Regions from separate parts of the Streptomyces sp. AK010 genome, predicted to be linked through region 1. Evidence: riboswitches for the same ligand, from Rfam matches in the RefSeq annotation. Region 1 holds a riboswitch; each other region holds the start of a gene.
The links. Region 1 has a riboswitch for cyclic di-AMP ahead of HDC93_RS34015 (C40 family peptidase). Riboswitches for the same ligand answer to the same signal wherever they lie in the genome.
Positions count from the first base shown of each region.

Region 2: another riboswitch for cyclic di-AMP. It lies ahead of HDC93_RS01200 (LysM peptidoglycan-binding domain-containing M23 family metallopeptidase); the one in region 1 lies ahead of HDC93_RS34015 (C40 family peptidase).
Region 3: another riboswitch for cyclic di-AMP. It lies ahead of HDC93_RS27490 (C40 family peptidase); the one in region 1 lies ahead of HDC93_RS34015 (C40 family peptidase).
Region 4: another riboswitch for cyclic di-AMP. It lies ahead of HDC93_RS06165 (M23 family metallopeptidase); the one in region 1 lies ahead of HDC93_RS34015 (C40 family peptidase).

Region 1 covers NZ_JACHCX010000027.1:12,866-20,095, forward strand. The annotation lists gene HDC93_RS34005 (M23 family metallopeptidase) at 1-1,008, shown strand, start outside; gene pcrA (DNA helicase PcrA) at 1,067-3,544, opposite strand; cyclic di-AMP (ydaO/yuaA leader) riboswitch at 3,860-4,033, shown strand; gene HDC93_RS34015 (C40 family peptidase) at 4,041-5,210, shown strand; gene HDC93_RS34020 (hypothetical protein) at 5,289-6,230, shown strand; gene HDC93_RS34025 (hypothetical protein) at 6,208-6,561, opposite strand; gene HDC93_RS34030 (C40 family peptidase) at 6,982-7,230, shown strand, end outside.
Region 2 covers NZ_JACHCX010000001.1:248,381-255,610, forward strand. The annotation lists gene HDC93_RS01190 (SGNH/GDSL hydrolase family protein) at 1-660, opposite strand, end outside; gene HDC93_RS01195 (DUF6250 domain-containing protein) at 806-1,522, opposite strand; gene HDC93_RS01200 (LysM peptidoglycan-binding domain-containing M23 family metallopeptidase) at 1,734-2,648, opposite strand; cyclic di-AMP (ydaO/yuaA leader) riboswitch at 2,653-2,814, opposite strand; gene HDC93_RS01205 (alpha-galactosidase) at 3,125-5,200, opposite strand; gene HDC93_RS01210 (tyrosine-protein phosphatase) at 5,381-6,178, shown strand; gene HDC93_RS01215 (DUF6126 family protein) at 6,192-6,311, opposite strand; gene HDC93_RS01220 (helix-turn-helix domain-containing protein) at 6,308-6,952, opposite strand; gene HDC93_RS01225 (aspartate aminotransferase family protein) at 7,014-7,230, opposite strand, start outside.
Region 3 covers NZ_JACHCX010000016.1:111,574-118,803, reverse strand. The annotation lists gene ureG (urease accessory protein UreG) at 1-616, opposite strand, end outside; gene HDC93_RS27525 (urease accessory protein UreF) at 787-1,461, opposite strand; gene HDC93_RS27520 (urease subunit alpha) at 1,472-3,193, opposite strand; gene HDC93_RS27515 (urease subunit beta) at 3,186-3,497, opposite strand; gene HDC93_RS27510 (urease subunit gamma) at 3,510-3,812, opposite strand; gene HDC93_RS39780 (hypothetical protein) at 3,926-4,222, opposite strand; gene HDC93_RS27500 (ATP-dependent Clp protease proteolytic subunit) at 4,305-4,931, shown strand; gene HDC93_RS27495 (hypothetical protein) at 4,938-5,246, shown strand; cyclic di-AMP (ydaO/yuaA leader) riboswitch at 5,583-5,795, shown strand; gene HDC93_RS27490 (C40 family peptidase) at 5,799-6,272, shown strand; partial or broken gene HDC93_RS39775 (hypothetical protein) at 6,347-6,433, shown strand; gene HDC93_RS37875 (DUF6328 family protein) at 6,463-7,170, shown strand; gene HDC93_RS27485 (ATP-binding protein) at 7,167-7,230, opposite strand, start outside.
Region 4 covers NZ_JACHCX010000003.1:14,702-21,931, forward strand. The annotation lists gene lhgO (L-2-hydroxyglutarate oxidase) at 1-550, shown strand, start outside; gene trmB (tRNA (guanosine(46)-N7)-methyltransferase TrmB) at 1,063-1,914, shown strand; gene HDC93_RS06155 (PrsW family intramembrane metalloprotease) at 1,974-3,344, shown strand; gene HDC93_RS06160 (aldo/keto reductase) at 3,361-4,305, opposite strand; gene HDC93_RS06165 (M23 family metallopeptidase) at 4,637-5,677, opposite strand; cyclic di-AMP (ydaO/yuaA leader) riboswitch at 5,689-5,845, opposite strand; tRNA gene HDC93_RS06170 (tRNA-Met) at 6,134-6,207, opposite strand; gene HDC93_RS06175 (dihydrofolate reductase family protein) at 6,273-7,230, opposite strand, start outside.

The sequences.
Region 1 (7,230 bases):
GACGGCACCGCCGTGTCGGCCCCCGACGCGTACGAACACCCCGCCGAAACCTTCGACCAGCACGAGACCACGCCGTTCGACCAGCTCGAGACCGCGACGTTCGACCAGGTCACCTACGACGAATCCGCCGGGACGGACTACCGTGACCCCGCCGCGGACGGCGGTGAGCCGACCGCCACCGGCGAACTGCCCGTCGTCGCCTCGCTGCTGGACGGCCAGGAGGACGTCACTCCGGCCCGGTCCTCCCGGGCGGCCGCGCGCGCCGGGTCCCGCTCCCGCCGCCGTACGCCCCCCAAGCGCTCGGCGCTGATGACCATCGCGGTGCCCTCGGCCTGTGTGATGGGTGTCGCCGGGATCGCCGCCGCCTCCGTCGGCACGTTCTCCGACGACAGCGCCGCGGAGGCGCAGACGACCGCGGCGGACGTGCAGCCGGTCAAGCCGGCCGCCGCCAACAACAAGCTGGACACGCAGTTGCAGAGCCTGTCCGCCGGCGCCGACGACTTCGCCGACCGGGCCAGCCGTACGCAGGAGCGCATCGACCTCAAGGCCCAGCAGGCGGCCGAGAAGAAGAGGGCGGCGGAGGAGGCGGCCCGCAAGGAGCGGATGCGCCCCAAGTTCGCCCTGCCGGTCGCGCGGCACGGACTCAGCGCCACCTACGGCCAGTCCGGCATCAACTGGATGTCCCTGCACACCGGCATCGACTTCCCCGTCTCGTACGGCACGACCGTGATGGCCGCGACCGACGGCACCGTCCGCACGCAGTGGAACAGCGCGTACGGCAACATGCTGATCCTGACCGCGAAGGACGGCACGGAGACGTGGTACTGCCACCTCTCCACCTACACGGTCCCCTCGGGTACGACCGTGAAGGCCGGCGATCCGATCGCGCGCTCCGGCAACTCCGGCAACTCCACCGGCCCGCACCTGCACTTCGAGGTGCGCCCGGGCGGCGGCTCGGCGATCGACCCGCTCCCGTGGCTGCGCAGCCACGGCATCGACCCGATGTAACGTCCCGGCAACCCCCGTCCGTCGAGCGGACAGGGGCCCACCGGCACATCTCAGGGCGCTACAGCTTCTCCACCGGCGCGTACCGCAGGAGCAGCCGCTTCGGCTTGGTGTCGCCGAAGTCGATCGTCGCCTCGGCGTTGCCGCCCGTGCCCTTGACTCCGACGACGGTCCCGAGTCCGAACTGATCGTGCGTGACCCGGTCCCCGACCGCCAGTGACACCACGGGCTTCTCGGAGGTGCGTCGCGTGGCGAACCCGGAGGCGCCCGACGCCGACGAGCGCGAGCGGGACGACGACAGCGAGGCCGCCACCGCCGAGACCGGCCCGGAGGATGCGGGCGTGGTCGCTCCCGTCCGCTTCCACTCCACGTGGGTCGGCGGGATCTCCTCCAGGAACCGGGAGGGCGGGTTGTACGAGGGCTGACCCCAGGCGCTGCGCAGCGTGGACCGGGTCAGGTAGAGCCGCTCCCGCGCGCGGGTGATGCCGACGTAGGCCAGGCGCCGCTCCTCCTCCAGCTCCTTTGTCTGGCCGAGGGCACGCATGTGCGGGAAGACGCCGTCCTCCATGCCGGTCAGGAAGACGACGGGGAACTCAAGGCCCTTGGCGGTGTGCAGGGTCATGAGGGTGATGACGCCGTCGCCGTCCTCCTCGTCGGGGATCTGGTCGGAGTCCGCGACCAGCGCGACCTGCTCGAGGAAGTCGGACAGCGAGGCCTGCTCGTCCTCACCGCGCTCCTGCTCGAACTCCATGGCGACGGCGGCGAGTTCCTGGAGGTTCTCGATCCGGGTCTCGTCCTGCGGGTCGGTGGAGGCCTGGAGCTCGGCGAGGTAGCCGGTGCGCTCCAGGACTGCCTCCAGCACCGTGGCCGGTCCGGCGCCGGACTCGACGATGGTGCGGAGGTCCTCCATCAGCGTGTTGAACCGCTTGACGGCGTTGGTGGAGCGCGCGGCCATGCCGTACGCCTCGTCGACGCGCTTGAGCGCCTGCGGGAAGCTGATCTTCTCGCGCTGGGACAGGGCGTCGATCATCGCCTCGGCGCGGTCGCCGATGCCCCGCTTGGGGACGTTGAGGATCCGGCGCAGCGGCACCGAGTCCTCGGGGTTGGCGAGCACGCGCAGGTAGGCCAGGACGTCCCGGACCTCCTTGCGCTCGTAGAAGCGGACGCCGCCGACGACCTTGTAGGGCAGGCCGACGCGGATGAAGATCTCTTCGAAGACACGGGACTGGGCGTTGGTGCGGTAGAAGACCGCGACGTCGCCGGCCTTCGCGTCGCCCGCGTCGGTGAGGCGGTCTATCTCCTCGGCGACGAACTGCGCCTCGTCGTGCTCGGTGTCGGCGACGTAGCCGGTGATCTGCGCACCGGCGCCCGCGTTGGTCCACAGGTTCTTGGGGCGGCGGGACTCGTTGCGCTCGATGACGGCGTTGGCGGCGCTGAGGATCGTCTGCGTGGAGCGGTAGTTCTGCTCGAGCAGGATCGTCGTCGCGTCCGGGTAGTCCTCCTCGAACTGGAGGATGTTGCGGATGGTCGCGCCGCGGAAGGCGTAGATCGACTGGTCGGCGTCACCCACCACGCACAGCTCGGCGGGCGGGACCTCCGCCTCGGGCGGGACGTCGACGGGGTGCTCGGAGGTGCCGACGAGCTCGCGGACGAGGGCGTACTGGGCGTGGTTGGTGTCCTGGTACTCGTCCACCAGCACATGGCGGAAGCGGCGGCGGTAGTGCTCGGCGACGTCCGGGAAGGCGCGCAGCAGGTTGACCGTCGTCATGATCAGGTCGTCGAAGTCGAGGGCGTTCGCCTCGCGCAGCCGCGACTGGTACATGGCGTAGGCCTGGGCGAGGGTCTTCTCGAAGCCGTCGGTGGCCTGGGCGGCGAAGTCCTCCTCGTCGATCAGCTCGTTCTTCAGGTTGCTGATCTTGGCGCTGAAGGACTTCGGCGGGAAGCGCTTGGGGTCGAGGTCCAGGTCGCGGCAGACCAGGGCCATCAGGCGCTTGGAGTCGGCGGCGTCGTAGATCGAGAAGGAGGAGGTGAAGCCGAGCTTCTTGCTCTCCCGGCGCAGGATGCGCACGCACGCGCTGTGGAAGGTCATGACCCACATGGCGTTGGCGCGCGGGCCGACGAGCTGCTCGACGCGTTCCTTCATCTCGCCGGCGGCCTTGTTGGTGAAGGTGATCGCGAGGATCTGGCCCGGGTGCACGTCCCGCTCGGCGAGCAGGTGGGCGATGCGGTGCGTGAGCACCCGGGTCTTGCCGGAACCGGCTCCGGCCACGATGAGCAGGGGGGAGCCGGAGTGGACGACGGCGGCGCGCTGGTTGTCGTTCAGCCCTTCCAGCAGCGCGGCGGAGTCGATCACCGGGCGGGGGGCGCCGTCGCGGTAGTAGGCGTCCCGGTCCGGGGGCGCGTCGAACTTCCCGCCGAACAGATCGTCCGGAATCGGCTCCGGTACGTGATCGTCCTCGGGTGGCGGCGGGGGCTCGTCGGCCGGGCCCCGCTGGGCCTGGAGGTTCGCCAGGAAGTTGTCGTCAAAGAGGCTGCTCATCGCTCTCCGAGTCTAGGGCGCCCCACTGACAGCCCGCCGCCGCCCTGAGAACATCGCCCCCGCGCCGGGGCTCCCGCCGACCGACCGACGGCTTCTTGTCGCCCTCCATGACCGCATGATCACGGACTGCTACGCCCCCCGCAATTGCGGATGAATCGCGACCAATCCCCCTCGATCGCTCACTATCGGCAAGGCTCTTGAGTAAGGTCACGAAAATGTATCGGGCATATCACCCATCAACCTTCACAGGGGCCACACGAGTTGGCTACCGTGCGACCAGGCCGCATGACCCCCACCGGCGAACGTCGCCGGGCCGCGCGGCCTCCGCCGAGTCCGGCACGCCGCAGCGGCAGCCGGAGCCGGGGACCCAACCGTGAACCTGGGGTGAATCGGCCCGACTCCCTGTACGGAGACGGCCGTAGGGCAAACCTTCCGAACCACCCGCCCGAACCCGACAGCTAACTCGGTAGGCGGAACGTGGAAGGAGTCGCCTCCCTTGGCGTCGCACCGCAAGTCGCGTCCTACGGGTACGCGCGTGGCAGGCATACGGACCCCCGCCCTCGCCACGGCGGCCCTCACCTCCGTGGCCCTGCTGTCCCAGTCGGCCAACGCCGCCCCCGCGGCCGACGACAAGCCCAGCCTGGAGGAAGTCGAGAAGAAGGTCGACGACCTGTACCGCCAGGCCGAGTCGGCGACCGACAAGTACAACGCGGCCAAGGAGAAGACCGCGAAGCAGCGCAAGCGCGCCGACACCCTCCTCGACGACGTCGCCGAGCGCACCCAGAAGCTCAACGAGGCGCGCGAGGAGCTGGGTTCCTTCGCCTCCGCCCAGTACCGCACCGGCGCCGCCGCCCCGGACACCGCGACGTTCCTGCTCGCGGACACCCCGCAGGACTACTTCGACCAGACCCAGCTGATGGACCGGATGACCGGCCGCCAGAAGGTCGCGGTCGACGACTACGTCACGCAGCAGTCCGAGACGATGAAGAAGCGCCAGGAGGCCACCGAGAGCCTAGAGACGCTCACCGACTCGCAGGACGGCCTGAAGACGGCCAAGGCCACCGTCCAGCGCAAGCTCGCCGACGCGCGTGAGCTGATGTCGAAGCTGACCGTTGAGGAGAAGGCCCGGCTCGCGGCGATCGAGAAGGAGAAGCGGGCGGAGGCCGCCCGCAAGGCCGACGAGCTGGCCCGGCAGCAGGCCGCGCAGCAGAAGGCGCAGGAGGAGGCGGCTCAGCAGCAGGACAGCGGGCCCTCCTCGTCTGGCTCCGGCTCGTCCCCCTCGACGGCACCGGCCGACTCCTCGTACGCCACCAAGGCCGACAAGGCGCTCGCCTTCGCCCGGGCCCAGATCGGCAAGCCGTACGTGTGGGGCGCGGTCGGACCCGGCTCCTACGACTGCTCCGGCCTCACCCAGGCCGCCTGGAAGGCCGCGGGCGTCACCCTGCCGCGCACGACCTACGACCAGGTGAACGCCGGCACCACGGTCCCGCTCTCCCAGGCCCGGCCCGGCGACCTGGTCTTCTTCTACGACGACGTCACCCACGTCGGGATCTACATCGGCAACGGCATGATGATCCACGCCCCGAAGCCCGGCACGTACGTGCGCGAGGAGTCGATCTACTACGACGGCGAGTCCGCGATCCACAGCGTGGTGCGCCCGGCCTGAGAAGTCCCGCCACGTTTTTGAGGGGCACACGCGCGTGCCCCTCCCGTAACCCGCGCGGCGCTCTCTAGCATCGGCGCTATGCCCGGTCCCTCCCCGTTTGCCACCTGGTGGGCGACGTATGCGCTGGCGACCGGCATCGTGTCGGTCGGTCTCGACTCGGCGGAATACGACGTCCTCTCCCGCATCGCCCTCGGCCTGGCCTGCGCGGCCTGGCTGGTGGCGGCCGCGGGCCTCGCCCAGCGGAGGCACGGCGCGTGGCGGGCGGAGACGCCGGCCGCGCTCACCACCGTGGCGGCGACCGCCGTCCTGGGCACCGGCTTCTCCGCGGCAGGCCTGCAGGCCCTCGCCGAAGCCCTGCTGGCCCTCGCCATGCTGCTCTGGGCGGTGCTGCTCACCGCGGAGGCCCAGGGGCGGCGCGGAACGGTGTTCCTGCGCTGCGTGGCCACCGAAGGGCTCGCCGTGCTCGGCGCGACGCTCGCCGCGGCGGACTCGGCGGCCTGGCTCGCCCACGCGGCCCTGGTGCTGTTCTGGCTGGGGCTCGCCCTCTACTGCTTCGCCCTGTTCCGCTTCCAGCCCCGGCAGGTGGAGGAGGGGCGCGGGGACCACTGGCTCGCGGCCGGCGCCCTCGCCGTCTCCTCCCTGGCCGGGGCGAAACTCCTCAGCGCCGACAGCTCGCGCCTGTACCTGTGGAACGAGGAGAACACCAGCACCCTGCGCACGACGACCGTCACGCTGCTCGTGCTCGCGCTGATCGCCTGCGTCGCCCTGCTCGTCGCCGAGCTGTTCTGGCCCCGGCACGACTACGACGTGCGGCGCTGGGCGACCGTGTTCGCCGCGGTGGTGACGGCGGCGGCCACCCTGGCGGTCGCCGCCGCGCTCGACGTCGCCTGGCTCGACGCCGCCGGGGAGGTGCTGCTGTGGATCGCGGTGGCCGCCTGGCTCGGGTGCACCGCCTGGGCTCTCGCCTCCGCCCGGGCCGGCGCCCGGCGCTCCCGGGTCAGGTCCAGAGCACGGCGATGAAGATGTTCGCCGTGGTCAGCAGACCCACCAGGCCGAAGAGGCCCTTGTCCACCTTCTCGTCGTCCCGCTTCACGTAGACCAGGCCGAGGATCACGATCAGCAGGGCCAGCTTCACGCCGATCTTCAGGTTGTTCACGGACTGGTCGTCGGCCTGGTTGAGGCCGACCAGGATCACCCCGGTGACCAGCATCGTGAAGGCGCCGTGCAGCATCGCGGGGGTGAAGCGGGCGGTACCCTCGCCCATCGCCTTCATCTGGGTGAGGAAGCCACCCAAAAGCGAGGCGATGCCGATGATGTGGAGGCCGACGAAGAGGTGGATGAGTACGTCCATGAGGCCGGAGCCTAATCAGGGGCTCCGGGGGCACCCGACACCGGCCCACTGATGCATAAATGCGCCTCATAGCACCCGATCACGGTCACTCGCTCGGAATCCGGCGTATCGGTCATCACGCTGAGTGAAGTGGACGGCGCATCGGTGGGCCCACGGTCGCATACGGTCACCGTCGGTCCTCTCACGTCACTTCCGCACACCCGCCACGGGCCCGGTACGGCGACATTTAGCGTCCTCCACCAGGTGCCCGGCTCCCCACCGCCGCCCGGGCCAGGGGCGGCAGTCGGACACCACCGCCGAATAGTCCGGCGGCGATCCGCTCCCCCTGTGCGGGCCGTCGCCGGACGCGCAGGCCGCCCGTCCGCTCCCCACGGCGGCCGCACGCACCCCCGGCGGTCGAGGAAAGGACGTGGCCTCCAGGTGGCAGCGCACCGCAAGCCCCGACAGCGCTCGATGGGTGGCAGCAAGGCCCGTACGGCCGCCACGATCGCCCTCGCGGGCGCGGCGACGGCGACGGGCTTCGACGGCACCGGACACGCCGAACCACAGCTCAGCCCCGCCCAGGTCAAGGCCGAGGTGGACGAGCTGTACCAGGAGGCGGAGGTCGCCACCGAGAAGTACAACGGCGCGAAGGAGAAGGCCGAGGCGGCCGGGCAGCGGCTGAAGGAC
Region 2 (7,230 bases), on a different contig from region 1:
CCAGGCGACGTTGTCCCGCCGCATGTCGAGAGCGCCGCGCGGGGGCAGCGGGGGCCACGCCTGCTCGGGGTCGGCCGGTACGTCGAGGCCGAGCACCTGGCCCGCGCGGAGCGCCACGCGCGTGTGCCCCTCGGGCGACAGGTGCAACCGGTCGGCGTCCCAGGCCCTGCGGTCCTGCACGCTGCGCAGGGACCACAGGTCCAGGACCGGGCAGCCGTACCGGTCGGCGATGGCCCGGACGTGTCCGTTGTACGTGGCGATCTTGCCGCGCAGGTGCTTCAGCACGGGCACGCCACGGGTGTCGAACCCGGTCGTCACCATGACCGTGCCGGACACGGCGGCGAGCTGGGCCAGCGCCCGTTCGAAACGCTCGGCCACCTCGTCCGGGTCGGTGCCGGGCCGGATGATGTCGTTGCCCCCGGCACAGAACGAGACGAGGTCCGGGGCCATCTCCACGGCCCGCGGAACCTGGTCCGCCACGATCTGGTCGAGGAGCTTTCCGCGTACGGCGAGATTGGTGTACTGGAAGTCGCCCTCGGGCCTGCGGTCGGCGAGCAGGACGGCGAACCGGTCGGCCCAGCCGACGAACGCGCCGTCGGGGCCGGGATCACCGACGCCCTCGGTGAAGCTGTCCCCCAGCGCCACGTACGACCCGATCACTGCTCTGCTGTCACTCTTCGAATCGTCTGCCACAACCGCTCATGATTCACCTTCGAATGTGACCTACGCGACCGTAGGAAAGGGTTGACGGGCGGTGAGATAAGCCACTCCTAAAGTGTTCGCCAACTTCGGAATACACCGCTGGTCAGGGCTGTTTCGGGGTGAGCCGCCAGACCCGGAACCCGCTGATCCGGAAATGGCTCCAGACGGTCCGGAAGGCGAAGTGCCCACTCGTGTACGGCTGCGGGTCGGTGTGGTCGAAGACGAGCCGGCCGTTGTTCCACCACTGGACCGTGGAGCCGTCGGAGACGATCCTGACCCGGTTCGGCTCGCCCGGGACGAGCAGCGGCTCGGTGTAGTCGAAGACCAGGGGGCGGACACCGGGTTCGCCGACGTAACGGCGCAGCCGGGTCGTGGTGTTGTGGTTGGCGCCGTAGCCCGCGTAGTACGTCGTGAGGTGGTCGTACTCGTCGAGGGCCCCGCCGCGTGGGGTCGCGAAGAGGTCGTGCGGGGAGCGGACGTCGGTCGCGTTCCAGAAGTTGTTGAGGTCCGAGACCCGGTCGTTGACCCCGCCCTCGGAGACAGGGATCGCGGTGTACTCGAGCAGGTACGGCCCTTCGAGCCGCTGCCTGAACCAGACGGTCGCGCCGCTCGGTACGTCGATCTCCAGGGTGCCCCGGGAGGCGGTGACGGTGCCGCCGCCTTGGAGTTCGGTCGCCCATTGCCCGAGGCCGTGGCAGAAGTCGTCGTGGGCGATGAGGCTGCGCCGGCGGGTCGCGGCGTGCGCGGTGGCCGTGGGGGCGAGGGCCGCCAGGGCGGCTCCGGCGGCCAGGGCTCCGAACGCCCTGCGGGTGGTCGGCACGGTGACACAGCTCCTCGGGGTCGGCCGGGAAGGCTCGGGAAAGCGCTTGCACCCCGGCCGGATCACTCTGCCCCAACTGCCGCCGCCTGTCGATCCCTCGGGGTGACGGGCGGCCCTTCTCGGTGATAGGCGCCCGCACGCACCGAAGGCCGGACCCGGGGATCGGGGTCCGGCCTTCGGAGGCGTGTCAGGCAGGTGGTCGTGCGGTCGGTCAGCCGACGGAGACGCCGTGCGAGCGCAGGAAGGCGACCGGGTCGACGTCGGAACCGTAGTCCGGCGTGGTGCGGATCTCGAAGTGCAGGTGCGGTCCGGTCACGTTGCCGGTGGCGCCCGACAGGCCGACCTGCTGCCCGGCCGTCACAGTCTGGCCGGCCGAGACGGAGAGCTGGGACAGGTGGGCGTACTGGGCGTAGTGGCCGTCGTTCAGCTTGATGACGACCTGGTTGCCGTACGCGCCGCCCCAGCCGGCGGAGACGACCTCGCCCGCACCGACGGCCTTGAGGGAGGTGCCGGTCGGAACGACGAAGTCGACACCGGTGTGGTAGCCGCTGGACCACATGCTGCCGGACATGTGGTACGGGGTGCCGACGGTGGCACCGTCCACCGGGAGGGTGTAGCCGCTGGAGTTGCTCTCGGCCGCGGGCTTGGCGGCGGCCGGCTTGGCGGCGGTCTCCGCCTTCGGGGCCGACTCGACAGCGGACGACTTCTGGGCCGAGGCCTTCGGAGCCGCCGGGGCCGAGGCCTTCGGCGCGCTCGCGGCCTTCTTGCCGATCGACAGCTTCAGGCCCGGGTGGATCAGCGACGGGTCGGAGCCGACGGCGTCGCGGTTGTCCGAGTAGAGCTTCTTCCAGCCGCCGCTGACGTTCTGGTCGTCGGCGATCTTCGCGAGATAGTCGCCGGCCTTCACGGTGTACGTGCGGGCGCCGTTGGCCTTTTCTGCGGCCTTCTTCCCGGCGGCCGGAGCGGACTGGACGGTCTTTTCGGGAGCCGACTGCGGGGTGGCGGCGTGGGCGCCGGCGGCCCCCATGAGCGGCAGGGCGAGGGCGGCCCCGCCGGTTCCGGCGACGGCGATGGAGCGGGTGAAACGCTGGGTCTTGGGACGGCGGTGCTTACCGTTCGCGGGCATGGCGAATTCCTCTCCGGCGCCTGCGAGGTGAGCTGTCGGGTGCGAGCTGGAGATGCCCGGCCGCGCCGTGGCGCGACTTAACCCCAAGCCGTTCCGGGAACCGGAACAGGCGTCTTACCTGTGGGTCCCCCGCTCCTGCCGTACGTCGGGTCAGTGTGTGCGGACTCCGGGCGGCGGCAGGATTAGGCGTCCGTCCGGATTGGTGTGGAACGTAAGCGACCGAGACGCAATGGGACAAGCTCGCGGTTGCGCGCGACGGTGTTTCCCCCTGACGCGTCGGCACAAACGCCGTCACCGAGCGTGGATTACCGATCTCCGGCATTCCTCAAGGGGCCTGAATAACGCCAGAATTACGTGAACACGGCGACAACACATCGTCACGAATATGACGATGGTCACGCACCCCGACCTCATCTCCTTTACGATCGGGGCACGTTATCCCTTAGCGGCCCAAGCTCCCTATTCGGACAGAACGACTACTTCCGCTTAAGTCGGACGACCGCGGCATCCAAATCCCCGCGCAGACCGACGCGAAGTCCGTGATGCAGTAGTACGGCCCCTCGGTGAACTTCGCCCGTTTTGAGGCATTCGTACGAGGCTGACGGATCGAGGCCACGCAGCCGGAGCGCCGGCACGGGCTCGCCGTAGCGCTGCGCCTGGAGCCAGGCGAGGACGACGGCCTCGTCACCGAGGACGTACTGCACGGCACTGACCCCGCCCTCCGGGGGACGCAGCCGGTACAGGTCTCCGCGCTGTACCACGGACCGGATCTCCTTGTAGAGCGCCACCCACTCCCGCGCCTCGGCGAGCTCATCCTGTGTCCACCGCGTGAGGTCGCCGCCGACGCCGAGCACCCCGGCCATGGCGCTGACGAACCGGAACCGCAGGGAGCTGGCCCGCTGGTTGAGCATGGCGTTCGGGCTGTCGGTGACCCAGGCGGCCATGACCCGGGCCGGGTGGATCTGGCTGAAGCCGTGCTGGATGGCGAGCCGGTCCAGCGGGTCGGTGTTGTCCGAGGTCCACACCTGGTCCGTGCGGCTCAGCACGCCGAGGTCGATCCGGCCGCCGCCGCCCGAGCAGGACTCGAAGGCCACGCCCGGGTGGGCGGCCCGCAGCCGGTCCAGCAGGGCGTACAGGCCGTGCACGTGGTCGACCCACAGCCGCTGCGGGTAGGGGTCGTCCGGCCAGCCGGCGTCGGTGAAGCAGCGGTTGAAGTCCCACTTGACGTAGTCGACGGGAGCGCTGGAGAGAAGCCCGTCGAGCTGCTCCCAGAGGTACTCCCGGACGTCCTCGCGGGCGAGGTTGAGTACGAGCTGATTGCGGAATTCAGTCCGCTTTCGTCCTGGTTGGTACTGGACCCAGTCGGGGTGCGCGCGGTACAGGTCGCTGTCCGGGTTGACCATCTCGGGCTCGGCCCAGATCCCGAACTGCATGCCCAGGCCGTGCACATGGTCGGCGAGCGGCTGCAGCCCGCCCGGGAAGCGGTCGGGGTTGGGGGTCCAGTCGCCGAGTCCGGCCCGGTCGCTGGTGCGCGCCCCGAACCAGCCGTCGTCGACCACGAACAGCTCGACGCCCATGGCCGCGGCCCGCTCCGCGAGCGCCCGCTGCTGCTCCTCGGAGATGTCGAACTCCGTGGCCTCCCAGGAGTTGAACAGCACCGGCCGGTCCCGCTCGGCGTCCGGGACGACGTGCGCCCGCTGGTAGGCGTGCCAGGCGCGGCTGGCCCCGCCGAATCCGCCGTCGCTCCAGAGCCCGGCGAAGACGGGGGTCGTGTACGACTCCCCCGTGCCCAGCATCAGCAGGCCCGAGTCGTCGTGGCCGGCGCCGCCGGTGATCTGCACGCGCGCGTCCGGCAGCTGGGCCACGGCGATGCGCCACGACCCGGACCAGCCGAGGGCACAGCTGTAGACCTCGCCGTGCTCCTCGGCGGCGTCGGCGTCGAGGGCGACCCACGGCAGGTGCTGGTGCGAGGTGTGACCGCGGCGGCTGCCGATGACCTTCTCGCCGTGGGTGAGACCGGAGCGCGTCAGCCGGGACTCGGCGCCCCAGCGGCCGTGCAGCTGGGACAGCCGCCAGGCGTCGCGGTCGGGCAGGGTCCAGGTGGCGGAGTCGGCGCGCAGCAGTTCGAGGGCCGGCCCCCGGTTGGCCAGGGTCACCCACCGCTCGACGACATCCGACGAGGAGCGCATCCGGTAGTGCAGCGTGATGGCGAGGTCCCCGTCGCGGAACCGCAGGCGCAGCTCGCCGTCCTCGGTGTCGTGCCCCTCGAAGACCCACTCGGTGCCGCGCCGCCCGGCCGTGCGCACGGACAGTGCCGGGCGGACGAAACGGGGGCCGCCCTCGACCGGGTACTCCTCGCGTCCGTCGAGCGGGGACTCGAAGGGCCAGTAGTCCGGCAGCGGCCGGACGGCGAGGGCCTCGGCGTCGGCGAGGCCGATCCGGGGGCCCCAGTGCAGGTGCAGCAGTTCGTCCCGCTCGGTGACATGGACGGCGTAGCTGCTGGCCGGCCCGGAAAGTACCCACGTACGACCGTCTTCGGAGATGTCCGGCATCGCGCCCTCACAGATTCGAACAAGCCCGACCAGGTGCGACCAGGCGGCAACATCATCAAGGGCTGTGGGGGCTCGGGGCAACGCCCTGTGGACAACTCATTGCCCCAGGCAGTCATGTCGTATCGTCGACTCGTGCCCGCCGACGAGCCGCGGCGGCGGCGCCGAAGGGGAGGAGCCCTCGTGACACAGCAGGTCCCGTCGACCGAGCCCGAGCTGGCCGGAGTGCGCAACTTCCGTGATGTGGGCGGACTTCCGACCGTGGACGGACGGCGAGTGCGCCAGGGCGTGCTGTTCCGCAGCGGCCACCTCGCCCACGCGACCGGGGAGGACGCCGCCTTCCTGACGACTCTGGGCCTGCACACGATCTTCGACTTCCGCAATGCTGCCGACCAGAAGCTCGAGGGGCCGGATGTCGAGCTGCCCGGCGTGCGCAATGTGAACCTGCCGCTGAGCGACCCCGCCGACGGCGCCGAGTTCTGGAAGATGGTCCGCGACGGCGACCTGGACCAGCTGCGCGAGATCCTGTCGGACGGCAAGGGCGCGGGTCGTATGATCGCCTCGTACCGCACGATCATCAAGCACCGCACGGACGAGCACTCCCGGGTGCTGCACGCGCTCGCGCAGGACAGCGTCCCCGCGCTGATGCACTGCGCGGCGGGCAAGGACCGCGCGGGTCTGTCGGTCGCGGTGACGCTGCTGGCGGTGGGCGTCGAGCGCGAGGCGATCGTCGAGGACTACCTGAAGTCGAACGCCAAGCATCGCCGTTACAAGGTGCACCGCAGCAGCTCCGCCGCCTCGGCCTACTCCCCCGAGGTCATGGAGCTGCTCAGCCCCCTCTTCGACGCGCGCGCCGAGTACCTGACGGCGGCCTTCGACACCATCGAGGAGACCTGGGGCGGCGTCGACGCCTACCTGGAGAAGGGGCTGGACCTCACCCCGGAGACCCGGGAGCGGCTGCGCGAGCGGCTCCTCGACTGAGGGGCCGACGGGGCTACTTCGCGCCGAGCGCGAAGAGCAGGTACACGAACGCGGCGAAGATGTGGCCGGCGATGAGGTAGACGAACAGCCTCACCCACAGGGCGCGGGGGAACTTCTCCTCCATCTCGCTCATGACGCGCCTCCAGGAGTGGGGCCCAGGCACAGGGCGGCCGTGGGGCTCTGCAGCAGGGTGTGGACGAAGAGCAGGTCGACGCCGTCGTGGTCCTCGGCCGCGATCCGGTGCGGGGTGAGCGAGTCGAAGTGGGCGCTGTCGCCGGCCGCCAGCCGGTGTGTGCTGTCCCCGAGGCGCAGCCGCAGCCGGCCGCGCAGCACATGGAGCCACTCCTCGCCGGGGTGGACGCGCACGACGTCGCCCTGGGATCCGTGGGGGACGTGGACCCGCAGGGCCTGCATCCCGCGGCCCGGGGCGCCGGCCTGCCAGTACGTCCAGCCGCCGGCCGCCGTGGGTTCCATGTCGGCCGCGCGGATGACGGCGTCCCGTCCGGCGACCGTCTCGCCGAGCAGTTCGGCGACGGTCGTACCGTAGACACGGGCGAGCGCGAGCAGCATCGGCAGCGAGGGCTGGCGCTGCCCGGTCTCCAGACGGGAGAGGTGGGCGGGCGACAGCCCGGCGGCGCGGGCCGCGACCTCCAGGGTGAGGGAGGCCTGGCGCCGCAGGACCCGTAGCTGGGGCGCGACGGCGGGCAGCGCACCGGGCGCGGGTTCGGCCGGCGAGTCGGCCCCGGAGGGCCGCTCGGTCTCGGAGGGGCTCATGCCTCCATTCAGCCGGACCTTTGCCTCACCGGCAAATTTCTTGCCTCACAGGCAAATCCGGCTACCGGTTGGCCACCGCCTGCTTGACCAGGGTCTTCCCGAAGTCCCACACGAGCCCGCCGTTGTGCGCGTCGTCCATCACGGCCGTGAAGGCGTCGACGAACCGGTCCACCTCCCGCTCGCCGATGATCAGCGGCGGGATCAGCTTGATCACCTCCATGTGGTCGCCGGAGACCTGGGTGAGGATCCGGTGCCGCTGGAGCAGCGGCACGACGACC
Region 3 (7,230 bases), on a different contig from region 1:
CGCTCCGCAACGACTGGAAGACGACCGGCAGTTCGGCGCGCTGCGCCTTGGCGTCGGCGGCCATCCGGGCGAGGTCGGAGCCGACGTACGGGGCGAGGTCGGTCTTGTTGACGACGAGCAGGTCGGCGGTGGTCACGCCCGGTCCGCCCTTGCGCGGGATGTCGTCGCCCCCGGCGACGTCGATCACGAAGATCTGCGCGTCGACGAGCCCCTTGGAGAAGGTCGCGGTGAGATTGTCCCCGCCGGACTCCACGAGCACCAGGTCCAGCGGCCCGACCGCGTCCTCCAGGTCCTCCACCGCTTCCAGGTTCGCGGAGATGTCGTCGCGGATCGCGGTGTGCGGGCAGGCGCCCGTCTCCACGGCGGTGATCCGCTCGGGCGGCAGCACGGCCTCGCGGAGCAGGAACTCGGCGTCCTCGCGCGTGTAGATGTCGTTGGTGACGACGGCGAGCGCCAGCTCGTCCCGGAGCGCCCGGCAGAGCGCGGCGACGGTGGCGGTCTTCCCGGATCCGACGGGGCCGCCGAGTCCGATGCGGAGCGCCCTAAGGGTGCCGTCGGGACGGTGGGCGTCCGCGCTGAGGGCGGTGGGGGTGTCGTGGGCGTGATCGAGGTGCATGTGCGGCTCCTGGTGGGACGGGCCCGGGTTCGCGGGCGATGCGGGATGGCGGGTTCCGGCGTCGGGGGGCGGGTGAGTGGGAGGCTGGGCGCGCTCACGCGGCGGAGCGGCACATCGAGCACAGCCCCGCGCCCCTGGGCGGTCGGTCTGCGCGGCGTTTCTCGAAGCAGCTACGAGGCGAACAGGCGTACCGGCCACGCCGCGTGCACCTCCGCCCCGATCTCCAGCAGCGGTGCCGACCCCGCCGGCAGGGCGTCGAACCCGTCGTCGACCACCTTCCGGGCCGCCTCCACCGCCCGGTCCGCGACCCGGTCCACCTCCGGGGCCAGCCGGGCCAGCACCCGCGTCGCGTCGAAGGGGTCCAGACTCAGCAACCGCACGGTCGCCGACGCGGGTCCGCTCACGCTCTCGTACGCCGCGCAGTACGCTGCGTCCACCGGCCCCAGCCCCGCCGCCCGGGCCGCCAGCCCGAGCACCACCGGCTGATGCGCCCCCTTGGGGAACTCCCTTCCGAGCGCGTCCAGTTCGGCGGACGGCCAGGTCGCCCGGGCGGCCCGCAGCAGTTGCCGTCCCAGCTTCCGCGCGGCGACGCGCAGCGCGGGCGACGGCGTGCGCGCGTCCGCGGCACGGTCCAGCGCGACGGGGTCGATCCCGAGCGCCGCGGCCGCGGACAGTCCCGCCGCCGTCAGCCCCGCCGTGTGCAACCGCCCCCGGCAGAACTCCCCCAGGCTCGCCGCCCCACTGATCCGACCGGCCTTGACCGCCGCCTCGGCACCGCCGGAGTGCGCGTGCCCCCCGGCGGGAAACCGCCCGTCGGCCAGGACGAGAAGCGCTGCACGCGACATCAGACCACCCTCAGAACAGGAAGTACCGCTGGGCCATGGGGAGTTCGGCCGCGGGCGCCGCCTCGACCAGTTCCCCGTCGATGTGCACGGCGAAGCTGTCGGGATCGACCCGCACCTCCGGCCGGGCGTCGTTCTCTCGCATGTCGGCCTTGGTGACACCGCGGGTCGACTCGATCGCCGCGAACCGCTTGCCGAGCCCCAGCCGTTCCGGCAACCCGGCTTCGACGGCCAAGGGGGCGACGAAGTTGAGGGAATTGGAGGCCGGCGCCCGCCCGATCGCCCCGTACATGGGGCGCGGCAGGATCGGCTGCGGGGTGGGGATCGAGGCGTTCGCGTCGCCCATCTGCGCGTAGGCGATCTGCCCGCCCTTGATGACGAGCTGCGGCTTGACGCCGAAGAACGCCGGTTCCCACAGCACCAGGTCGGCCAGCTTGCCGCTCTCCACCGATCCGATCTCCCGGGCCAGCCCCTGGGCGAGCGCGGGGTTGATCGTGTACTTGGCGACATAGCGACGTACGCGGCGGTTGTCGGCGCGTCCGTCCCCGGGCAGGGCGCCCCGCCGCCGCTTCATCACATGGGCGGTCTGCCAGGTGCGCATGACGACCTCACCGACACGCCCCATGGCCTGGGAGTCGGAGGAGATGATCGAGATCGCGCCCAGGTCGTGCAGCACGTCCTCCGCGCCGATCGTGGAGGGGCGGATCCGGGACTCGGCGAAGGCCAGGTCCTCCGGCACCGCCGGGTTGAGGTGGTGGCAGACCATCAGCATGTCGAGGTGTTCCTCGGCGGTGTTGACGGTGAACGGCCTGGTCGGGTTGGTGGAGCTGGGCAGCACGTACGACTCGGAGACCACCGTCATGATGTCCGGCGCGTGCCCGCCGCCCGCACCCTCGGTGTGGTACGCGTGGATGCCCCGGCCGGCGATGGCGGCCAGGGTGTCGCCCACGAATCCGGCCTCGTTGAGGGTGTCGGAGTGGATGGCGACCTGGATGCCGGTCTGTTCGGCGACGGTCAGCGAGGCGTCGATGACGGCCGGGGTGGAGCCCCAGTCCTCGTGCAGCTTCAGGCCGAGGGCGCCGCCGCGGATCTGGGACAGCATCGCCTCGTGGGAGACGGTGTTGCCCTTGCCGAGCAGGCCGATGTTGAGCGGGAAGGCCTCCATCGCCTCCAGCATCCGGGCGAGGTGCCAGGGTCCGGGGGTCACGGTGGTGGCCTTGGAGCCCTCCGCGGGGCCCGTGCCGCCGCCGACGAGGGTCGTGATGCCGCAGGAGAGGGCCTCGTCGGCGATCTGCGGGCAGATGAAGTGGACGTGCGCGTCGATCGCGCCCGCCGTGAGGATCCGCCCGTTGCCGGCGATGATCTCGGTCTCCGGGCCGATGACCAGGTCCGGGTGGACGCCGTCCATGGTGTCGGGGTTGCCGGCCTTGCCGATGCCGGTGATCCGGCCGTCGCGGATGCCGACGTCGGCCTTGACGATCCCCCAGTGGTCGATGATCACCGCACCGGTGATCACGGTGTCCGGCGTGCCCTCCGCGCGGGTGGCCCGCGCCTGACCCATGGACTCACGGATGACCTTGCCACCGCCGAAGACGGCCTCGTCACCGGCGAGACCGGGGCCGCCGGAGCGGTCCTCCTCGATCTCGACCAGCAGGTCGGTGTCGGCGAGGCGGATCCGGTCACCGGTCGTCGGGCCGAACAGGTCGGCGTACGCGGCACGCGAGATCTCAGGCATCGAGGGCACCTCCGGTCTCCCCGCGCAGGCCGGGCACCACACGGGCGCCGGCCAGCGGCACGAGTTCGACGTCGACGGGGATCCCGGGCTCGAAGCGCACGGCCGTGCCGGCGGCGACGTTGAGCCGCCTGCCGCGCGCCGCGGCGCGGTCGAACTCCAGGCCGGGGTTGGCCTCGGCGAAGTGGTAGTGGGAGCCGACCTGGACGGGCCGGTCGGCGGCGTTGAGGACGGTGAGGCGGACGACGCCACGGCCCTCGTTGTAGGCAATCGGCCCGTCGGCGAAGAGGATCTCTCCGGGAATCACGGCGGCTCCCCGTCAGACGATCGGGTCGTGGACGGTGACGAGCTTGGTACCGTCCGGGAAGGTGGCTTCGACCTGCACGTCGTGGATCATCTCCGGGATGCCCACCATGACGTCGTCCCTGGTCAGGAGTTTGCGTCCGGAGGACATGAGTTCGGCGACGGTGCGACCGTCCCGGGCGCCCTCGAGGAGGTGCGAGGTGATGAGCGCGACCGCCTCGGGGTGGTTGAGCTTGAGCCCGCGGGCCCGGCGCTTCTCGGCCACGTCGGCCGCCACGTGGATCAGCAGCCGTTCTTGCTCGTGCGGGGTCAGTTGCACGTCCCACCTCACAGTCGTCGCTCCGGGCCGTGCGGGGCCCGGTTGCCGCGGCCACGGGGCAAAGTGCCAGGTGGCGTGGATCGGCAGGCTAATTGGACTGCGTTTCGGGCACGTTAACCGAGCTGTGATCCACCCGGGTCCCCGCCGCGCATGCTCATCAGGGCCCGCAGACCGTCCCGGAGCACCTCGACCGGGGCGGGGCCGAAGAGGGACCGCAGGGACTGCTGGGCGATGAACCCGAGCACGGAGGCGATCATCGTGCGGGCCACGTGGTCCGGCGCGACGTCCGCCCGCATCATGCCGGCCTCCTGATAGCCCTCGACGATCCTCCCCCGGGCCGCGCGGACCGAGCCGTAGCCCTCCCCCAGGACAACCGCGAGCTCCTCGTTGCGCAGGGTCTCGCCCCACACCTGGACGACGACCCGCGGAAAGGCGGGCCGGCCGTCGACGACCAGGGACGCGCGGGCGGCGAGCGTCCTTCCGAGGACCGGGGTGACGAGTTCGTCCGGCGGCAGGGCGGACTCTGCCGCGCCGCCTCCCCGAAGGCCTCGCGGACGGAACCGAGCGTTACGGCGGCGCCGAGGTCTCGTCCACCGGTGCCCCGAGGAGGACGAGACCTCGGCGAACGACGTGATGGCCCAGTTCATGCACCTGGAGCACCAGGCCCCGGAGCGCGACATCTCGCTCTACATCAACTCCCCCGGCGGCACCTTCCACGCGATGACGGCGCTCTACGACACGATGCGGTACCTCTCCTGCGACGTGGAGACCATCTGCCTGGGCCAGGCCGGTGCCGCGGCCTCGGTGCTGCTGGCGGCGGGCACGCCCGGCAAGCGATTCGCGCTGCCCGACGCCCGCCTGGTGATCCATCAGCCCGCCCTGCCCGAGCCGGTCCGGGGGCAGGCCAGTGATCTGGCCATCCAGGCCGACGAGTTGACGCGCATCCGGAGCCGAATGGAGGAGATGCTCGCGCTGCACACGGGCCGCACCCGGGAGCAGGTGAGCGCGGACATCGAGCGGGACAAGATCCTCACCGCCCAGGAGGCGGTGGAGTACGGCCTGATCGACGGGATCATCCCCGGCCGCAAGGCCACCCTGGCCCCGCCGACCGGTCGGTGAGGCCAGGTGCTCCCGCCCGAACTGCCGCCCCTGCCCGCCCTGACGCGCGCCGAGGCGGAACTGATCGACCGTTACCTCGAGGTCGTCGACCTGCTCGGCCGTATCAACCCGGCCCAGGACGGCGACACCTACCGCGGACTGCGCGCCGCCCAGGCCCTGGTCGGCAAGGCGACCGCGCTGCGTGACGCGCTGGCCCTGATGCACCGGCGGGGCGAGACGGAACTGCACGCCGGCACCCTGGCCCGGGCCCTGCGGGTGCTGGACGGCGAGCGGCGCACCGCCCGGCTCACCCTGCCTCCGGAGTCCGTCAGTTGACGTGGAACCGTCGGTCCGGACGCACGCGCCGTCCGCGATGCGTCCGGAGCTGAGTTGAAACGGACCAAAAGACGTACCTCTGTTCGGAGTAGGCGGGAGACGAGTTTCGGGACCGTTCCGGTTGCGCAACGCGCGTAGCCGGCGGACGCAATGGGGCATTCCATCCCTGGTCCGGAGCTCCGCGAACCCGTGGACAGCGGCTCGAACGCACACGTGTCCACCCGAACGGGTGAGTGGTGAGTAACAACACAAATCCCCGGTTCCGTTGGGAAATCCGGACACGCATGCGCCAAGATCCCTGTTTGACGACAAGCCCCCGCCGCTGTGGCGGGGCGATCCGGGCGGACGCCGAGTCCTGCCGCCGCCCGGATGACCGGTCGACAGGAGTGGATCGGCAGGAGTGGAGGACCCGAGCACGACGGGTCGCCGGGACGGTCACGCCATGACCGGAGCCGAGCAGCCCTTGGGGTGAAGCCGCGTCAGCGGCCGGGCAACTTTGTCAGCCCGAATCCGACAGGTCATCCTTCACAGGCGGCTGACGAAGGGTTGCGCATGACTGCGCTCAATCGTGTCCCGTCGCTCATGGCCCGGGCCGGCACGGCCTCGGCGCTCACCATCGCCGCGGTGGGCGGCTCCATCGTGGCGCCCGGCTTCGCATCCGAGGCGGCGGCGGCCACACCGGCGACCAAGGCGCTCCAGATCGCGGCCTCCAAGAAGGGTGCTCCCTACAGGTACGGGGCCACCGGTCCGCACCGGTTCGACTGCTCCGGGCTCACGCTCTACTCGTTCAAGAAAGCCGGCAAGAAGCTTCCCCGCACGGCTGCCCAGCAGTACAACAAGACGCACCACATCTCCGCCAAGAACCGCAAGGCGGGCGACCTGGTGTTCTTCCACTCGGGCAGCAACGTGTACCACGTCGGTATCTACGCGGGTAAGAACAAGCTCTGGCACTCCCCGAAGAGCGGGGACGTGGTGCGACTGCAGAAGATCTGGACCAAGAGTGTCTGGTACGGACGCGTGAAGTGATCCGCCCGGCGTGCGGCGGCGTCCTTGACGCGCCGCCGCACGCCGGAGCGTGACACGGGCTCATCTGGACACCTGTGACCCCATGGCCGAGCACCGCCCCTGCACCGCGCGCAACGAGACGCCGGCTACAACGCGCCGACCGCACCTTCGTCGAGCTGCTCCAGGAACTCCGCGTCACCCAGACGGGTGTGTGCAGTTCCTCTTCGCCTTCCTGCTGTCGCCGGCCTTCACCTCGCGCTTCGAGGACCTCGGCACGGTCCAGCGCATCACCTACGTCGTCGCACTGCTGCTGGCCGTCCTCGCCGCCGCTCTCTTCACCGCTTCGGCCGCGCTGACCGCTCCCTCTTCCAGCAGGGCGTCAAGCCCCGCATCGTGCAGGTCTCCTCGCGCCTGGCCACCATCGGCCCTGTGCGTGCTGGTGTTCGCGTTCAGCGGTTCCGTGCTGCTGGTGGCCGGCGTGACCACGGGCCGGACCGGCGGTGCCGCCGCGGGCGCCGCGGCTTTCCTGGTCTGCGTCGGCCTGTGGGGCTGCTCCCGCGGCTGGTGCGGCGGGCGGGGCTGCGTGCGGAGGCGGACGGCACCGGAAGGACCACCGAGGAGGAAACGGCCGGGGGCGACGTCGGGATCTCCGCACCGCTGTGGCACACCGTCGGTCAGCCGTCAGGGCTCCGAGGGGCGGCGGCGCACCGGGAGGCGTCGGCACGGCACCGGTGACGGCTGCGGGCTCCGACGGGGCGCGAGGCGCGGAGCGGGCGTCATGGCCGCGGGGGTGGCCCGGATGTGGGTCGCGCGGGCCGGGGTGCGCGGAGGGCACCCGCTGGACATGCCTTTCGGGTCCTGCTCTGGGCCGGCAGGGCTCCTGCCGCGGGTGAACAGGGTTCCTGCGGTGTGTGCCTAGAGCTCCTGCTGCACCACGGTCGTCACCGGCTGGGCCGGGACGACCCAGGGGAGTTCGATC
Region 4 (7,230 bases), on a different contig from region 1:
CGACCCAGGCATGCGGATCGTGCCGTTCCGGGGCGAGTACCACGAGCTGGCCCGGCCGGAGCTGGTGCGCGGCCTGGTCTACCCCGTGCCCGATCCGGCGTTCCCGTTCCTCGGAGTGCATCTCACGCGGGGCATCGACGGGGGTGTCCATGTCGGGCCCAACGCGGTGCCGGCCCTGGCCCGCGAGGGGTACGGGTGGGGCACGGTCCGGCTGCGCGAGCTGGGCTCGACCCTGGCCTGGCCCGGCTCCTGGCAGATAGCCCGCCGGCACTGGCGCTACGGGGCGGGTGAGCTGCGGCGGTCCCTGTCCAAGGCGGCGTTCACGGACGCGGTGGGCCGGCTGCTGCCCGGGGTGTCCGAGGACGACCTGGTCCCGACGGCCGCGGGTGTGCGCGCACAGGCGGTTCTCCGTGACGGAACCCTGGTCGACGACTTCCTGATCCGCGAGGGCGCCAGAACCGTCCACGTCCTCAACGCACCGTCCCCCGCGGCCACGGCGTCCCTGCCGATCGGCCGGGAAGTGGCCCGCAGAGCGCTGAACGCGCTGTGAGGTCGGCGGGGCTGCCCTGCTCTGAAGCCGGGTGGGCCCACGACCCGGCGTCGAGCGGCGCCGCTGCGTCGATGCTGAGGCCGGGTGAGTCCACGACCGGCGTCCCGAAGTGCCGGCTGCGTCGATGCTGAGGCCGGGTGAGTCCACGACCCGGCGTCGAGCGGCGCCGCTGCGTCGATGCTGAGGCGAGGGGGGTCCGCAGCCCGGCGTAGCGGGGTGCCGGCGCCCACCCGTGCCGCCCCTAGCGGCACGCATGCCCGCAGCTAAGCGCTCCCGCACCCGCCGTCGTACGCGAGGGGCCGTGTCGGGGGGTGTCCGCCCGCAGCGGTTGGCGCGTCAACGCCAGTCAGTAGGTATGAAACTCCATCGCGCCGTTCCGAGGACGGACACCCCCCGGCGCGGCCCCGCCCCACACCCAACGCCAGGCGAAGCACCTCAGCCGTAAAATCAGGGGCACTGTGTCTGACTCCGCGAACACCCCCGAAGCCCCGAACCCGCACCCGGCTCCGAACCTGCACCCGCACCCGGCCCCGAACCCGCACCCGGCCCCGGAGCCGCACCCGCACCCGCACACCCCGGGTGTCTCCGTCCGGCGTACCCGGGCCAAGGGCGAGCCGCGTTTCCCCGACGGGCCGAAGGCCGACCCCGCCGGGTCGCACTTCGAGCGGCGGATCCGGAGTTTCCAGCCCCGCCGCAGCCGCGTCACCGCCGGCCAAGCGGACGCGCTTCAGCGCCTGTGGCCCAAGTGGGGCCTCGACATCGACGGCAGCCGGACCCTCGACCTGCCCGAGCTGTTCGGCAACGACAACCCCGTCGTCCTGGAGATCGGCTTCGGCATGGGCGAGGCCACCGCCCAGATGGCCGCCGCCGCCCCCGCCACGAACATCCTCGCCGTCGACGTCCACACCCCTGGCCAGGGCAACCTGCTCAACCTCGCCGACCGCAACGGCCTGTCCAACATCCGCGTCGGCAACGGTGACGCGATCATCCTCCTGCGCGAGATGCTCGCCCCGGACTCCCTCGGCGGCCTCCGCGTCTACTTCCCGGACCCCTGGCCCAAGAAGCGGCACCACAAGCGCAGGATCATCCAGCCCGACTTCCTGACCCTGGCCGCCACCCGCATCAGACCCGGCGGGATCGTCCACTGCGCCACCGACTGGGAGCCGTACGCGGAGCAGATGCTCGAGGTCCTCACGGCACACCCCGACTTCGAGAACACGCAGGCGGACGGTGGTTTCGCGCCGCGCCCCGACTTCCGTCCCCTGACCCGTTTCGAGGGCCAGGGACTGGACAAGGGACATGTCGTGAACGACCTCCTCTTCCGCCGCGTACAGCACGTGGACCAGCCCCCCGCCGGCGCCTGACCACCCCTGGCACCTCTCCCGCCTGCGGACAGCGCCCATCCGTCGTTAGGGTCAATGCCGTGGCCACCAGCCCCCCGCATCCGTCGTACCCCGTCGGTCCCCCCGACGGCGCGCCCTTCGCCGGCTCGGGCACAGCCGGCTCCTCGCGGCACGCCCACTGGTGGCACCGCGCCTGGGTGCGCTACGGCGCGCTGAGCACGCTTCTCGCGATATCCGGCCTGGTCATCCTCGCCCTGGTCCGCGAGGAGACCGGCACGGAAGGGTTCCTGGTCGGGCTGGGACTGGCCGTCCTCCCCGTGCCCCTGCTGATAGCCGCGTTCCGCTGGCTGGACCGGGTGGAGCCCGGCCCCTGGCGGAACCTGATCTTCTGCTTCGCCTGGGGCGCCTGCGCGGCGGCGCTGATAGCGATCGTCGCCAACAGCTTCGCGACGAGATGGATTGCGACGGCGACGGCGGACCCGTCCGGCGCGGACACCCTGGGCGCGACGGTGATAGCGCCGGTGGTCGAGGAGTCGGCCAAGGCGGCGGCCGTCCTCCTGGTCTTCCTCTTCCGGCGCCGCGACTTCACCGGCATCGTCGACGGGGTCGTCATAGCCGGCGTGACGGCCACCGGCTTCGCGTTCACCGAGAACATCCTCTACCTCGGCACGGCCTTCGGCACCGACCAGCTCACGGGCGGCAGCGGCATCGCCTCGGTCACGGCGGCGACCTTCTTCGTGCGCATCATCATGTCGCCGTTCGCGCACCCGCTGTTCACGGTCCTCACCGGCATCGGCTTCGGCATCGCCGCGCTCTCGGTGGACCGCCGGCCGCTGCGCCGTGTCGCCTTCCCGCTCGGCGGGCTGCTGCTCGCGATGGGGATGCACGCGATGTGGAACGGCTCGTCGGCCTTCGGCGAGTACGGGTTCTTCGCCGTGTACGCGGCGTTCATGGTGCCGATCTTCGGGCTGCTGACGTGGCTGGTGATCTGGACGCGGCAGCGGGAGCTGAAGACCGTACGGGCGGAGCTGCCGGCCTACGCCGTGGCCGGCTGGCTGACCCCGGCCGAGCCGTACGCGCTCGGCTCGATGCGGGCCCGCCGGATCGCCCGGCAGTACGCCCGCCGGCACGCGGGCAGGGCGGCGGCCCGGGAGGTGGCCCGGTACGAGGCGTACGCGACGTCCCTGGCATTCCTGCGGCACCGGGCCCGGCGGGGCAGCCCCGGGGCGGACTTCGCCGTACGGGAGCGGGAACTGCTCGGCGAACTGTGGCGGCGCCGGGAGGTTGCCCGCCCCGCTCTGGACCACGCGGGCCGGATCACCGCCCCTCCGGTCCCGGTGACGGTCCCGCCCTGGCCGGTCCACGGGATGTACGGGTACGGCCACCAGCCGGCGCCGTACCCCGCGTACAACCCCTATCGCTCCGCCGCGTACAACCCCTACCGCTCCTGAAGCTCCTGGGCCCCGCTCAGGCCGAGGCCGCCGTGAGCCGTTCCACCTCGGCCTCCGAGAGCGTCAGCTCCCCGACGCCGAGCAGCGCGGGCAGCTGCTCCACCGTCCGCGCGGAGGCGATCGGCGCCGCCACGGTCGGCTGTGCGGCGAGCCAGGCGAGGGCCACGGTGGCGACGGGAGCGTCGTGCGCCGCGGCGACCTCGTCGAGGGCGTCGAGAACCCGCCGCCCCCGCTCGGTGTCCAGATGCTTGGCGGCGCCACCCGCCCGCGCGCTCTCGACCTCCGTACCGGGCCGGTACTTGCCCGTGAGGAAGCCGGACGCGAGCGCGTAGTACGGAACGGCCGCGAGGCCGGCCCGCTCGGCGAGGTCCTGCAGCTCGCCCTCGTACGTGGCACGGGAGACCAGGTTGTAGTGCGGCTGGAGGGCGACGTACCGGGCGAGGCCCTCGCGGTCGGAGAACTCCAGGGACGCCCGCAGCCGCTCGGCGGAGATGTTGGAGGCGGCGATGTGCCGCACCTTGCCGGCCTTCACGAGTTCGTCGAGCGCGCCGATGATCTCCTCGACGGGCACGTCGGGCTGGTCGAAGTGCGTGTAGTACAGGTCGATGTAGTCGGTGCGCAGGCGCCGCAGGGAGGCGTCGGCTGCGGCCCTGATGTTGGCGGCGGACAGGCCCCGGAAGTCGGGGTGCTGGCTGACCTTCGTGGCGACGACGACGTCGGAGCGGTTGCCGCGTGCCTCGAGCCACCTGCCGAGGATGGTCTCGGACTCACCGCCCTGGTTGCCGTCGACCCACGCCGAGTAGACGTCGGCGGTGTCGACGAAGTTGCCGCCGGCGGCGGTGTAGGCGTCGAGGACGGCGAACGAACGGTCCTGGTCGGCGGTCCAGCCGAAGACGTTGCCGCCGAGGGCGAGGGGGAAGACCTCGAGGTCGGAAGTACCGAGCTTGCGAAGAGACGTCATGCTCGGTGTCAACGACCGCGCAGGAACGCCTCATTCCGCAACGGACGCAAAACTCCCGTAAACACCCCGCCCCGCCCCGCGATGCCGCGCCACGCGACGCCACACGACGCGACGCCACACGACGCGACGCCACACGACGCGACGCCACGCCACGCCACACGACGCGACGCCACACGACGCCACGCCACGCCACGCGACGCCACGCCACGCGACGCCACGCCACACGGCGCGACGCCAGGCCACACGACGCCACGCAGCACCGCAAAGCCGACGGCCCTGACGTCGGGGGGTCGTCGTCAGGGCCGCCGATGCTTCAACGAACGTGCGCTGCTTACGGAGTCAGTCCCTTGCCCCGCAGCCAGGCCATCGGGTCGATGCCACTGGCGGAGCCACCGGAGTGGACCTCGAGGTGCAGATGCGCCCCGGTGACGTTGCCGGTGGCGCCCACGCGGCCGATGACGTCGCCGGTGCTGACCTTCTGGCCGACGCTGACGCCGATGGAGGACTGGTGCGCGTACCAGATCTCGGTGCCGTCATCGAGGGTGAGGACGGTCTTGTAGCCGTAGGAGCCGTTCCAGCCCGCCTCGGTGATGGTGCCGCTGTGCACGGCCTTGATCGGCGTGCCCGTGGGGGCGGCGAAGTCGAGGCCGGTGTGATAGCCGGAGGACCAGTAGGCGCCGGCCTGGCCGAACGTCGAGGTGAGGGTGTACGAGGAGGTCGGCAGCGTGAACTGCTTGGCGAGGGCGGCGAGCCGCTCGGCCTCGGCCTTCTTCCTCGCCTCTTCCTCGGCCTTCCGCTTGGCCTCGGCGGCCTTGGCCTTGGCTTCCTTCTCCGCCTTGGCGACCGCGTCCTTGGCCGCCTTCTCGGCGGCGGCCGCGGCGTCCTCGGCGGCCTTGGTCTCGATCTGTTCCTGCTGGTGCTCGACCTGGGCCATGATCCGGGCACGCAGCGCGTCACCGGCGCCGGCGCGGGCGCCGGAGGTGCCCTCCGCGGTGTCCGCGGTGGCGGTGCCGAGGCCGCTGAGCGGGGTGGCGGAACCTTCGGGGGTGTCGTCGTCCGAGATGAGGGAACCCACCGAGGGCAGGTCCGGCACGGAGATGGACACCGGGGGCTTGCCGGTCTGGGCGCTGGCCATGCCGCCGGCACCCACGGCGGCTATGACGCCGACGCCCAGGACGGTGGAGCTGCGGGCGAGACCTCCGCCGCGCTGCTTGGTGACGCGATGCCGGCCGCGGACGGGACGGATGGACTCCTCGGTGGGGTTCCACTCCTGGAACGGGCCCTCGTCGGTGCGCTGGCCGCCGAAGCCGAAGGTGTCGTTCTCGCGCTTCGGCGCGTACGGGGCCGCGGGGGCAGGCCGGTTGGACGCCACGTGGGCGTACTCCTTTCCTTCCTTCTCGCCTACCGGGTTAGCTGACGGGTTCGGAGCAGGAAGGTCTCCTACGCGCGTATACCTGCCGTGCTTCCACGGTGGTATCCGCCCGATTCACCCCAAGTGGTGGTTCCCCGGTTCCCTTTCGGGATTCGGCGCGTGCGCACGGAGCCGCCTTCTGTGACGGCTGGGACGACCGCGCTGCGTTATCGAACGTTAATGGAGGCGCGAGGGGTATTCCAGCGATTCCACTTGATCATTAACCTTTTTCGCGCGGACTTACCTGCCCTGACCGGCTTAAATCGGACGAGTTGGCCGCGCCGCAAGTGACTGACGGGTTTTGACAGTGTGTCAGTTGTTATGCGGAACGGGGTGATTCGCTCACCGAACGTGATCAGGTGTCGGGAAACGCACCGAGGGCCGGAACCCTTTCGGATTCCGGCCCTCGGCCTTCAGTAGCGGGGACAGGATTTGAACCTGCGACCTCTGGGTTATGAGCCCAGCGAGCTACCGAGCTGCTCCACCCCGCGTCGTTGTGTCACCAGTGTACGTCATCCGCGGGACCACTCGCGCACACCCACCGGCCGGGCCGTGCTCAGCCCGGCAGATGACGGTTCGGGGCCTTGGCCCGCTCCTCGTGTTCCGGGAGGACGACGACCTCCACCCCCTCGGCCGCGAGGAGACCGCTGCCGTCGGCGTCGGTCACGAAGGTGTCCGGCTCGCGCCAGGCCGTGACGACCCGCCGTACGCCCGCGTCGAGGATCAGCCGAGCGCAGGGAGCTGGGCGCGAGGCGCGGCGGGCGCACGGCTCCAGGCTGCTGTACACCGTCGCGCCGGGCAGACGCGGGTCGGCCGGGTCGAGCTTGGCGAGGGCCGCCTCCTCGGCGTGCACGACCGGGTCGCCGGCCTCGCGGGAGTGGCCACGGGCCAGTTCCGTGCCGTCGGCGGCGACCACGACCGCGCCCACGCTGAACGCCGTGTCCGACGGCGGGCAGCGCTCGGCCAGTTCGCAGGCGAGGGCCAGCCAGTGATGGTCGGCGGCGATGGGGAGCCTGCCGGCGCCCGGGGCGGTCGGCTCGTAGCGCATCAGGACGACGTCCTCGATCTGCCGCGACTCCAGCAGCCGGAGCCGGCCGCCCTGGTAGCCGCCGGGGCCGAAAAGACGGGGGGCCCGGGGGTCGCCCACGAAGAGCGGGGCGAGGACCAGCTGGAGTTCGTCGGCGAGGCCCTGGGTGAGGAGCTGGGTGTGGATCAGGCCGCCGCCCTCGACCATGAGCCGTCCCACGCCCCGGACGTCGTGCAGGTGCGTGAGCAGCCGCCGCCAGTCGAGGTCGGCGCCGAGCGGGACGACGTCCGTGGCCAGGCCCAGGGCGCGGGCGCGATCGGCGCCCTGGTCGGTCGTGTAGAGGAGCTTCTCGCCGCCGGTGTGCCAGAAACGGGCGTCCGGGTCGAGGTCGCCGGAGCCGCTGACGGTGACCTTGAGGGGATACTCGGGCTTGCCGGCGGCCGTGCGGGCGGCCCGGCGCTTCTGCGAGTTCACCAGCAGCCGCGGG